3 regions of the Pseudoalteromonas translucida KMM 520 genome follow, and region 1 is predicted to be linked to each of the others. Evidence: predicted binding sites of a transcription regulator. Region 1 holds the regulator's gene; each other region holds the start of a gene.

Region 1 (4,296 bases):
GTTTAGCATTACAATAACTTGCCAATAAGGTTGCACTGTAATCACTACCATTGCGACCAAGAGTGACCGTATCGCCCATGGTATTAGCCGCAATAAACCCTGTTACCACGTTAATTTTGTGCTGGCTAATAAGCTCACTACACTGCTGCGTATTTTGGCTATGCAATAATTGTCCACCACTTAGCGTAAACAAGCCTCTTGCGTCTTGCATGCATGCAGCAACATTAAGTTGCTGTAAATACGCTGCGAGCAAACGAGCTGACCACAACTCACCATGGGCGAGTAACGCTGCTTCTTGCAACTGCTCAGTACTCGCTAATTTAGTAACTAAACTTAGCTCTTCATTTAGCGTGGTTAAGGCGCTGCGCTTTAAATCCCCCTGCAGTAACTGCGTTATTAAATCACTTTGATGATTGTTTAACTGCAATACAATATCAGCGAGCGCTTGAGTATCGTGCTGCTGATAACTTTGCCACAGTTTTACTAATGTATCTGTGGTTTTCCCCGCAGCCGATACCACTACACAATCACCAGGCTGAGCTTGCCCTAAAATTATTTTTGCAACGCTTTTATAGCGCTCGGCTGAGCTTAAACTCGAACCACCAAATTTATGAATATTATTAGTCATATTAATTACCACAACGCCGGGTGAGCAGCGCTCAATTTAACATTACTACTTGCGCTAGCACCTGCTTTACCTGCGTTATTGTGCTGGCCTGGTTGCACTAAATTAAATACCCGATCAAAGTCTGCTAATAAATCTGCTACATCTTCAATACCTACCGACACACGAATAAGCGTATCGCCAACGCCAGCGGCTAAACGAGCCTCGGCTTCCATTCCTGCATGCGTCATTGTTGCTGGGTGGCATATTAAGCTCTCTACGCCACCTAAAGATTCAGCTAAGCTAAATGTTTGTAGGTTTGTTAAAAATGCTGCGGCGTCATTCACATCACCTTTAATGTCAAAACTAACCATGCCACCAAAACCAAGTTGCTGTGCTTTAGCTAATTCATGTTGTGGATGCGACTCTAGCCCCGGGTAATATACTTGGCTAACAAATTTTGAGCTTTCAAGGTACTTAGCAATAGCTAAGGCGTTTTCTTGATGCTGCCGTAAGCGTACATTTAAAGTACGCAAGCCACGCAAGGTTAAATAACTATCGAACGGTGCCCCCGTTATGCCAATATTATTTGCCCACCAAGCCAGTTCTTCACCTAGTGCGTCAGTTGCAGCAATAACCGCACCGCCAACCACATCTGAGTGGCCATTTATGTATTTAGTGGTTGAGTGCACCACAATATCAACGCCAAATTTAATCGGATTTTGTAATGCGGGCGATAAAAAAGTGTTATCTGCGGCGACCAAAGCACCGCATTGCTTAGCAATATCGGTTACTGCTTTAATGTCAGTTAAACGTAAAATAGGATTGCTCGGGGTTTCTATCCAAATTAACTTAGGTTTAATTACTAAAATTTGCTGCAAACTTTCTGGTTTAGTTAAATCTAACACTTCGAGCTTTAATAGGCCGCGCTTTTGTAATGAGGTAAATAAACGGTAGCTGCCGCCATAACAGTCGTGGGGGATCACTAACGTATCGTCATTATTAAGCAGCTGAGTGGCTAAATGTACGGCAGCCATTCCTGTTGCAGTAATAATGCCGCGAGCGCCACCTTCAAGCTCGCTGAGTGCTTGGGCTAAAGTATCACGATTTGGATTACCACTACGGCCATAGTCATATTGACGTTTTTTATCAAAGTCGGCAAACGAATAAGTGGTTGATAAATACAGCGGAGGTACAACCGCGCCATGGTGCTTATCAGCATCGACACCACTGCGAACTGCAATTGTCGCTTTATTTTTTTCGCTCATATTTATTACCTGCTTTATTTAGATGTTTAGACGTCTAAAACATTAATTCATTCAACTTAAGAAGTCAAAACATTTAAACACCTAGCCTTCTGTGCAACAAGTATTTGACTAATTTGTTTAAATCGATAGAATTTCACGCATATTCACGCTATTTTTTAGTAGGGTGAGCAATTAATAATCTGAGGCAACGATACATCTTATGGCAAAATGGAATGGCGAGTATATTCACCCATACGCAGAACACGGGAAAAAATCAGAGCAAGTTAAAAAGATCACCGTTTCGATCCCGCTAAATGTATTAAAAGTACTAACCGATGAACGCACCCGTAGGCAAATTAATAACTTACGTCATGCAACTAATAGCGAGCTATTATGTGAAGCGTTTTTACATGCGTTTACCGGGCAACCGTTACCTAACGATGATGATTTACGTAAAGATAACGCCGAAAAAGTGCCTGAAGAAGTGAAAAAAATAATGCAAGAAATGGGCTTAGAAGTTCCTGTTTTAAACGAAGACTAAACAGCTGCTTTTAAACAAAAAAACCTCAGCCATGCTGAGGTTTTTTTATGGCTATAAATTACACTGAAGTAACTTAACACCGAGTAAATAATGCTGCTTATTCCATATAGTTTGCTGGCAGCTCTATTTGCGCTACGCCTGAAGCAATAGCCGCTAATGCAACCGCTTTAGCAATACGCGGCAATAAACGCGGGTCCATAGGTTTAGGAATAATATACTCTGCACCAAACGCTAGCTTATCTACACCGGCTGCTTTTAGCACTTCTACCGGAACCGGCTCTTTGGCAATGCTGCGAATAGCTTCAACCGCTGCAATTTTCATTTCATCGTTAATTTCACTAGCACGTACATCAAGCGCACCACGGAAAATAAACGGAAAACACAACACGTTATTAACTTGGTTAGGGTAATCTGAGCGCCCTGTTGCCATAATTAAATCGCTACGTGCGCCGTGTGCCAGTGCCGGATCAATCTCAGGATCTGGGTTCGAACAAGCAAATACGACTGGCCTTGCCGCCATTAATTTTAAATCATCGGCCGATAACAAGTTAGGGCCCGATACACCAACAAATACGTCGGCATCTTCAATTACATCTTGTAATGTGCGCTTATCGGTATTGTTAGCAAATAACTGTTTGTACTCGTTTAAATCATCACGGCGAGTGTGAATAACACCTTTACGATCAAGCATATAAATATGTTCACGCAGTGCACCACACTTAATTAATAACTCCATACAAGCAATCGCAGCAGCGCCGGCACCTAAACATACAATAACTGCATCTTCAATATCTTTGCCTTGCACTTCCAGCGCATTTATCATGCCTGCAGCCGTTACAATAGCCGTGCCGTGCTGATCATCATGAAAAACAGGAATACTACAGCGTTCAATAAGCGCCTTTTCAATTTCAAAACACTCAGGTGCTTTAATATCTTCAAGGTTAATACCGCCAAAAGTATCAGCAATATTAGCCACAGTATTTATAAAGTCTTCGGTAGTGCGGTGTTTTACTTCAATATCAATTGAATCAATACCTGCAAAGCGTTTAAATAACAACGCCTTACCTTCCATTACCGGTTTTGATGCTAACGGGCCTAAATTTCCTAAGCCTAAAATGGCAGTACCATTGGTGATCACTGCAACCAAATTACCTTTACCTGTGTACTTATAGGCATTTACAGGGTCAGCAGCAATTTCACGCACCGGCTCAGCTACACCGGGGCTATAAGCTAAAGCGAGATCATGAGCCGTTTCTGCAGGCTTGGTTAGCTCAATGCTGATTTTACCTGGAACGGGGTGAGAGTGATAATGTAGTGCTTGTTCACGAAAGTCCGACATAACGCGATTATATCCTGCAATTTAAGTTAAAGTGAGAGGGAGTAAAGCGACACTTAACATGCCTTAAAGTACGATACCCTTATTATTTTTAAATTCCAAGCAATATCAGGTCTATCCTGTTATATGCTAGATCTGTTAATTTTAAGCGAATTTTCAGCAACTTCGATAAAAACACTGCTACTTTTCATAAATATAAATTGTGCTAAAAGACACTTTTTAAGCTTATTTTAGTTAAAAGTATTATTCATAAAACAGTGTTTATAAAACGTAAATAAAATCAGCTAAAAGCGATTATTTATTCTGCTTTAACAACACATAGCTTCATGTTGGCTACTTTTAGAAACCGAGTTTAAAATTAAGCTATTAAAAATATAGAGAATATTACGTCATTTGTCTGCAAAGGTTTATGCATACCGAGAATAAGAACAGGAAATAGTTATGCAAAGGCAAAAACTTAAAACTAACGAGGTTAGGGGGAAGTTAGAGGATTTTTAGGCATAAAAAAAGCATCCTAAGATGCTTTTTTTAACTAAATAGCAATAATTACTTTTTGCTACCAAGTGCA
Region 2 (4,296 bases), 520 kb from region 1:
TTAAACATGGCGGAGCCGGTTACATTGGTACGTTCGCCGACATTAGTAAATACTGCTATTTTTTGAGTCATGTTGGCGGCTCCTTAATTTAAGTTACAGGCTTCGAGGCCCGATAAACGCATGCGTACTTCAATTTCTGGCAACTGGCGTGGTTTAACACCCGCTAAACCTTTTGCAAAGGCGCGAATATGCGCAGGTGTGGTGCCGCAGCAACCACCTACAATATTAATAAAACCCGATTTACCCCAATCAATAATTTCGGTTGCCATTTCTTTTGCTTCTAGGTCGTAGCCACCAAATTCGTTAGGCAAACCTGCATTTGGATGCACTGAGGTAAAGGTTTCGCATACACGCGACAACTCTTGCACATATTGGCGCAGTAAATCAGGGCCTAAGGCGCAGTTAAGGCCAATAGAAAGCGGTTTAATATGGCGAATAGAGTTATAAAAGGCTTCGGTAGTTTGCCCCGAAAGCGTACGCCCTGAGGCATCGGTAATAGTGCCGGAGATCATAACTGGTAATGTGCGCCCTGCTTGCTCAAACGCTTCTTCTACTGCAAACGATGCAGCTTTAGCATTGAGGGTATCGAATATGGTTTCGATTAAAATAATATCGGCGCCACCTTCCATCAGTGCCAAGGTCGATTCTACATAGGCAGTAACTAAACGATCAAAAGTAACATTACGATAGCCCGGATCGTTTACATCGGGCGACAATGAACAAGTTTTTGATGTTGGCCCAAGTACGCCTGCTACATAACGCGGTTTTTCGGGCGTTTTAGCACTAAATTCATCGCAAAGTAGCCGCGCTAATTTTGCCGACTCTAGGTTTATTTCACGGCTTAAATTAGCCATGTCGTAATCCTCCATCGAAATGGTGGTGGAGTTAAAGGTATTGGTTTCGATAATATCGGCACCGGCAGCTAAAAAGCTACGGTGAATATCGGTAATTATTTTAGGCTGCGTAAGGCTTAGTAAATCGTTATTACCGCGAATAAGTACATGCCAATCTTTAAAGCGTTCACCCCGGTAGTCTTGCTCTTCTAATTGGTGTGCTTGGATCATAGTGCCCATAGCGCCATCTAAAATTAAAATACGCTCTTTTAACGCTGCACTTAGTTCGTCGTGCTTGTTTTTATTTTGGTCATTATTAAGAGGGTTATTCGGCATAGTTGTTAGTCCTTACGTCTTGGCTAACTAAATTAATATCATAGGGTGTAGTTTGGTACACGTAATAATTTAACCAGTTCGAAAAAAGTAAAAAAGCATGGCTTTGCCACGTTTTTGAAGGTTGTTTAGTTGCATCGTCATCTGGAAAGTAATTTTCGGGTTTGGGCGCATTGTCGCTTTTTTCGCAATCACGTTGGTATTCAGCTTTTAACGAGTCGGCGTCATACTCTGGGTGGCCGGTAATAAACACTTGGCTGCCCGACTTGTTTTTAACTAAGTAAGCACCTACTTTCTCAGAACCTGCTAGCACGATTAGCTCATTGCAAGCATTTATTTTATTTACATCTACATGGCCATAACGCGAATGCGGTACTAAAAAGGTGTCGTCAAAGCCGCGCGTTAACGCCCCATGTTCAAAATAACATTGGTGCGTAAATACGCCGCACAGTTTATCGGTTTTTAAATCGCGCTTTATTTTATAATGATGATAAAGCGCCGCATGTGCTGCCCAACACGAAAAAAGTGTAGACGTAACATGCTGCTCAGCCCAATCTAAAATTGCGGTAAACTCATCCCAATAAGCTACATCCTGGTACTCTAAATGCGCTAGCGGCGCGCCGGTAACTATTAATGCATCGTAGTTATTGTTTTTTACTTCTGAAAAATAACGATAAAAGGTATCTAGGTGCTGCTCTGAATTACTGCTACTGCGATGAGTGTCAAGACGCAGTAGTTCTACATTTACTTGCAAAGGCGAATTGGCAAGCAAACGAATAAACTGTACTTCGGTTTCAACTTTATTAGGCATTAAGTTAAGAATAGCCAAACGCATGGGGCGAATCTCTTGCGTTTTTGCACGAGTTTGTGGCATTACAAATACGTTTTCTTGGCGCAGGCGAGCAATAGCTGGTAGCTCGTCTTTTACTGTAATTGGCATCCTTTTACTCCTATTCATCAAAACCGAAAACTTATTATGAACAGATAAGAAAAAATATCAACCAATAGATGGATAGATGTCTAAATACCCAAATGAAATTTTTTCATCCTATTTTATAATCGCATTTGTGCACTTTATAGTTTGTTTCTCGGTTTAAAATTGGCCATTCGTTGACTGCCTCACCCGTCAACCACTACAATAGAGCATTGTGATTTTTATTATTATTTGAAGGTTTTTTCCATGGTTTTACCTGATAAATTTATATTCTCGATGAGTCGAGTTTCTAAGGTTGTGCCACCTAAGCGCACTATCTTAAAAGACATCTCGTTACATTTTTTCCCGGGCGCTAAAATTGGTGTGCTTGGTTTAAACGGCTCTGGTAAATCAACATTGCTACGTATTATGGCCGGTGTTGACCAAGACTTTGAAGGTGATGCCTTTCCACAACCAGGCACTAAAATTGGTTACTTACCGCAAGAGCCAGTACTAGACGAAAGCAAAACCGTACGCGAAATTGTTGAGCAAGCGGTTGGCGAAGTTAAATATGCGCTTAAACGCCTTGACGAAGTGTATAACGAATACGCCATGGAAGACGCTGACTTTGACGCACTTGCAAAAGAGCAAGGCGAACTTGAAGCGGTTATTCAAGCGCACGATGGTCATAACATAGACAACGTTTTAGAGCGCGCTGCCGATGCACTACGTTTACCTGAGTGGGATGCTAAAATTGAGCACCTTTCGGGTGGTGAACGCCGCCGTGTTGCTATATGCCGACTGTTACTTGAAAAACCAGACATGCTTATTCTCGATGAGCCAACTAACCACTTAGACGCTGAGTCGGTTGCCTGGTTAGAGCGCTTCTTACACGATTACGAAGGCACTGTTGTGGCGGTAACGCATGACCGTTACTTCCTAGATAATGTAGCAGGTTGGATTTTAGAGCTTGACCGTGGTGAAGGTATTCCATGGGAAGGTAACTACTCTTCGTGGTTAGAGCAAAAAGATGCGCGCCTACAACAAGAGCAAAAGTCTGAAAAAGCACGTCAAAAGTCAATTGCGCAAGAGCTTGAATGGGTTCGTTCAAACCCTAAAGGCCGCCAAGCTAAGTCAAAAGCACGTATGGCGCAGTTTACCGAAATGCAGCAGTCTGATTATCAAAAACGTAACGAAACCAACGAAATGTTTATTCCGCCTGGCCCACGTTTAGGGGATCAAGTGCTTGAAATAACTAACTTACGTAAAAGCTTTGGCGACCGTGTATTAATCGACGATTTAAGCTTTAGCATGCCAAAAGGTGCCATTGTGGGCATTATTGGTGCAAACGGTGCGGGTAAATCAACACTGTTTAAAATGATCAGCGGCGAGCAACAACAAGACAGCGGCAATATCACCATAGGTGAAAGCGTACACATTGCAACGGTTGATCAGTTCCGTGACGGTATGGACGAAAGCAAAACTGTTTTCCAAGAAATATCAGACGGCCAAGACGTGCTTAAAATTGGTAATTTTGAGTTCCCAAGCCGTGCTTACGTTAGCCGTTTTAACTTTAAAGGTAACGATCAGCAAAAGTTTGTTAAGGACCTATCGGGTGGTGAGCGTAACCGTTTACACCTTGCTAAGTTATTAAAAGCTGGCGGCAACGTGTTACTACTGGATGAGCCAACTAACGACTTAGACGTTGAAACACTACGTGCACTAGAAAACGCTATTTTAGAGTTTCCTGGTTGTGTAATGTGTATATCGCATGACCGTTGGTTCCTTGACCGTATTGCTACACATATTTTAGATTACCGCGACGAAGGCCAAATTAACTTCTTTGATGGTAACTACACTGAATACGAAGAGTGGCTTAAAAAGACGTTAGGTGCAGAGGCAACTCAACCTAAGCGTATTAAATACAAAAAGATTGGTTAATAGCTAATTTTAAGCTCTAGGCAATAATTAAGCCCTGCATTTATGTAGGGCTTTTGTTTTATAACTATAACTACAAATAGAATTTTATGACTCTAAATCCTCACTTGCCGTTAGTTTATCATCCTAATTACTCGTTTAGCTTTGATCCTAAACATCGCTTTGTAATGAGTAAATTTGCGCATTTATATCAGCATGTTAAGCAGTTAGGATTAGTTGGCGATAACTTAGTACAGCCGTTATTAGGTACGCCAGAGGCACTAGAATTAGTACACTGCG
Region 3 (4,296 bases), 1.1 Mb from region 1:
TTACGCTCAATAGCTTGTTGCCATGCAATTGCCGACTCAACTTGGTCGCACGGGCGCCAGTTGTGTAAGTTAGGCGTTAAACGCATGCTGGCAATTTGCTCTACTGGTTGGTGAGTTGGACCATCTTCACCTAGACCAATTGAATCGTGCGTGTATACAAAAATACTTGGTTGCTTCATTAATGCAGCCATACGTACGGCATTTTTTGCATATTCAACAAACATTAAGAATGTAGCACCGTAAGGAATAAAGCCTTTATGCAGCGCAATACCATTCATAATTGCCGACATACCAAACTCACGTACACCGTAATAAATGTAGTTACCGCTTGCATCGTCGCGTGTTAAGCCTTTAGAGCCATCCCAAATTGTTAAGTTTGAGCCTGCTAAATCGGCAGAGCCACCCATAAATTCTGGTAATAACGGGCCAAATGCGTTTAATGCATTTTGCGACGCTTTACGCGATGCAGGGTTTGCTGGGTTTGCTTGCAGCTCTTCAATGTACGCTTGAGATTTTGCAGCCCAATCGCCAGGCAGTTCGTTGTTAATACGACGCTTGTATTGTGCTGCAAGTTCTGGGTATGCTTTTGCGTATGCTGCAAATTTTTCATCCCAACTTGATTCAAGCTGTTGACCTTTTTCTTTGCTATCCCATTGTGCATAAATGTCTGCAGGAATTTCGAAGGCATCGCCAGTCCAACCTAAAAATTCGCGAGACGCTTTAATTTCGTCCTCACCAAGTGGTGCACCATGACAGTCGTGGCTACCCGACTTATTAGGTGAACCGTAACCAATAATTGTTTTACAACAAATTAGTGATGGCTTATCGGTAACACTTTTAGCCTCTGCGATTGCAGCACTTATAGCATCGCTGTCGTGGCCATCAACACCGCTAATTACATGCCAACCGTACGCTTTAAAGCGAGCTGGCGTATCATCGGTAAACCAACCTTCTACTTCGCCATCGATAGAAATGCCGTTGTCATCCCAAAATGCAACAAGCTTACCTAGGCCTAATGTGCCTGCAAGTGAACCTGCTTCATGAGAAATGCCTTCCATTAGGCAGCCGTCGCCCATAAATGCATAGGTAAAGTGATCAACAATATCGTGACCTTCACGGTTAAACTGTGCAGCTAGCGCTTTTTCGGCAATTGCCATACCTACTGCGTTAGTGATCCCTTGACCTAACGGGCCCGTAGTAGTTTCGATACCTGGTGCATAACCGTACTCTGGGTGACCAGGTGTTTTTGAATGCATTTGACGGAAGTTTTTAATTTCGTCTAACGGTAAATCATAACCAGTTAAATGTAATAAAGAATAAATAAGCATTGAACCGTGGCCGTTCGATAATATAAAGCGATCTCGGTCAGCCCACTCTGGATTCGTCGGGTTATGTTTTAGATAATCGCGCCATAATACTTCTGCGATATCTGCCATGCCCATAGGGGCTCCAGGATGACCAGATTTGGCCTTTTGTACTGCGTCCATTGACAAGACACGAATAGCATTTGCAAGTTCTTTGCGAGATGGCATGAATTCTCCTACCTTAATATATTTTTGCGCGGGTATTTATGTATTCGATTATGCCGCCGTATAACTTGGCGACTAGTGTATAGTCCATTCTTACTTATTGTAGGGGCGGTGTGCAATTAAAAACCCATAATAATAGGTCATTATGAATATTTTTTGAGACCGAAAAGTTATTAAATATTTTATTTAGACGTCTAGGCGTAAAAACACTATGCAAGGTGTTTTGTTTTCGATAAAATACGCCCCTTAATTTTTAAGCGCTAATACCGACGTTTGTGAAGCGCAATATTTGTGAGCAGAAATACAATGGCAAAACATTTATTTACTTCTGAATCTGTTTCTGAAGGTCATCCGGATAAAATCGCCGATCAAATCTCTGATGCGGTACTTGATGCTATCCTTGAGCAAGATTCTCATGCCCGAGTTGCGTGTGAAACTTACGTGAAAACCGGTATGGTTATGGTTGGTGGTGAAATCACTACTAGCGCATGGGTTGATATCGAAGAAATTACACGTAAAACAATTCGCGACATTGGCTACACTAATTCAGATATGGGTTTTGATGCAGATTCATGTGCAATTTTAAACACTATTGGTAAACAGTCTCCTGACATTAACCAAGGTGTTGACCGTACTAGCCCAGAAGAGCAAGGCGCTGGCGACCAAGGCTTAATGTTTGGTTACGCATGTAACGAAACTGAAGTACTAATGCCTGCTCCTATTACTTACTCACACCGTTTAGTACAGCGCCAAGCACAAGTACGTAAAAGCGGTGAGCTTAACTGGTTACGCCCAGATGCAAAATCTCAAGTTACGTTTGCATACGAAAACGGCAAGCCAGTAGGTATTGATGCTGTAGTACTTTCTACGCAGCACAGCGAAGATATTTCACAAAAAGATTTAATCGAAGCGGTGATGGAAACGATCATCAAGCCGGTACTTCCTGCTGAGCTAATTACTAGCGCAACTAAGTTTTTTATTAACCCAACAGGCCGCTTTGTAATTGGCGGACCAATGGGCGATTGTGGCTTAACTGGTCGTAAAATCATTGTAGATACCTACGGCGGCATGGCTCGTCACGGTGGCGGTGCTTTCTCTGGTAAAGATCCATCAAAAGTTGACCGCTCAGCGGCGTATGCTGCACGTTATGTTGCTAAAAACATTGTTGCTGCTGGTCTTGCTGATAAGTGTGAACTACAAGTGTCGTACGCTATTGGTATTGCAGAGCCTACGTCTATAAGCGTAGAAACCTTTGGTACTAGTAAACTAGAAGAAAGCCGTTTAATTGAGCTTATTCGTGAGCACTTTGACTTGCGCCCTTACGGTTTAATTAAAATGCTTGATTTAGAGCGCCCTATTTACCTTCCAACTGCGGCTTACGGCCACTTTGGTCGTGAAGAGTTCCCTTGGGAACGTACCGATAAAGCAGAAGCACTTCGCGCTGCTGCTGGCCTTTAAGGCTAATTAATATATAAATAATAAACGGCCCTTTTAAGGGTCGTTTTTATATCTAAAGCTTATTATTCAAGCCGTGAAACATAAATCACCCTCGAATTGTTTTGCACTTTCGGTATATACTCGTTTTACTATAAAAGCTTAGGGAATAAAAAATGGCCGACAACTTTCGTGTTACCTTTGTAGGACTTGCTGAGGGCGTTGACAGCAAAGCTGTTACTGCCATGCTTGCTACTAAATTAAAAACATCAGATGAAAAAGTGTCGCTTTTTTTTAATGGTAAACCGCTATTTGTGCCAAGTAATAAAGACAAAGCCCTAAAGCAAGCCAAACTACTTGCCAGCTTAGGTATTAAAAGTAAGCTGCAGGCTGTTACCAACCCAAATCAAAGTACTCAACTGGCAAGTGCAACGAGTAGCCAGCGCGATGACAGAATTTTTGATGCGCTTGATTACATTACCAGTAGCTTAATTCGCCTTGAAGAAAAACTAGACGAGCTTGAACAGCGCTTACCCGAAGTTGAAGCCACAGCAATTACCGATGAACACATAGAATGGCAAGACGATGATCTTATGCTTGATGATGAGTTACTCACGCCACTGCAAAAACGCAGTAATGTGTTGTTATATTCACTCATAGCAACGGCGGTTACTTTGCTTGTTTTATTAGCAATATACTTAACCGTCCCTAACTTATTCTCTTTTTAATTACGGGGTGAAATCCTAAAGTGAGCAATAAACGTGCAACAATAAGAGCGTCTGTCCGCGAACTGCGTAATAATTTATCAAACAACCAACAATTAATTGCCGCCCAATCGCTAAAAATGAATTTTATTCAATACTTAAATGGCAAAAAAAGCTCTAAAAAAGAGCATATTGCTATTTATTTTAGTAACGACGGCGAATTAGATACCTCATTGTTAATTAATGAATTATGGGATAAAGGACATCACCTTTACTTACCTGTAATTCACCCCTTTAACGGGGCTAATTTACTATTTCAGCGTTATGAAAAAAACTCACCCATGAAGGCAAACCGCTATGGTATCTTGGAACCTAAGCTCAATTGTACTCAAATATGCCCGTTACCAGAGCTTGATTACCTACTTATGCCGTTAGTGGCATTTGATAACCAAGGTAATCGCTTAGGAATGGGAGGTGGGTTTTACGATCGGACATTGGCGCGGCTACACCAGCAACACTGGCAAAAACCGCAACTTATTGGTTTAGCACATGAATGCCAAAAAGTAACAGCCTTACCCATAGAATCATGGGATGTGCCACTTAAAACAATTATCACCCCAAATAAAACC

Evidence for each region. Region 1 encodes MetJ, which represses methionine synthesis genes. Its sites were predicted from a motif close to TAGACGTCTAGACGTCTA; they were not measured.
Region 2: the regulator MetJ is predicted to act here: its motif matches at 2,172-2,189, upstream of metA (homoserine O-acetyltransferase MetA).
Region 3: the regulator MetJ is predicted to act here: its motif matches at 1,717-1,734, upstream of metK (methionine adenosyltransferase).

What each region holds. Positions count from the first base shown of each region.
Region 1 covers NZ_CP011034.1:3,070,490-3,074,785, forward strand. Annotated here, with positions in the region: gene metL (bifunctional aspartate kinase/homoserine dehydrogenase II) at 1-628, opposite strand, end outside; gene metB (cystathionine gamma-synthase) at 634-1,872, opposite strand; gene metJ (met regulon transcriptional regulator MetJ) at 2,072-2,392, shown strand; gene PTRA_RS14205 (malic enzyme-like NAD(P)-binding protein) at 2,490-3,731, opposite strand; gene rpmE (50S ribosomal protein L31) at 4,275-4,296, opposite strand, start outside.
Region 2 covers NZ_CP011034.1:2,549,339-2,553,634, forward strand. Annotated here, with positions in the region: gene metH (methionine synthase) at 1-71, opposite strand, end outside; gene PTRA_RS11740 (homocysteine S-methyltransferase family protein) at 84-1,169, opposite strand; gene metA (homoserine O-acetyltransferase MetA) at 1,159-2,106, opposite strand; gene ettA (energy-dependent translational throttle protein EttA) at 2,347-4,020, shown strand; gene PTRA_RS11755 (histone deacetylase family protein) at 4,107-4,296, shown strand, end outside.
Region 3 covers NZ_CP011034.1:733,853-738,148, reverse strand. Annotated here, with positions in the region: gene tkt (transketolase) at 1-1,532, opposite strand, end outside; gene metK (methionine adenosyltransferase) at 1,836-2,987, shown strand; gene PTRA_RS03405 (hypothetical protein) at 3,140-3,691, shown strand; gene PTRA_RS03400 (5-formyltetrahydrofolate cyclo-ligase) at 3,712-4,296, shown strand, end outside.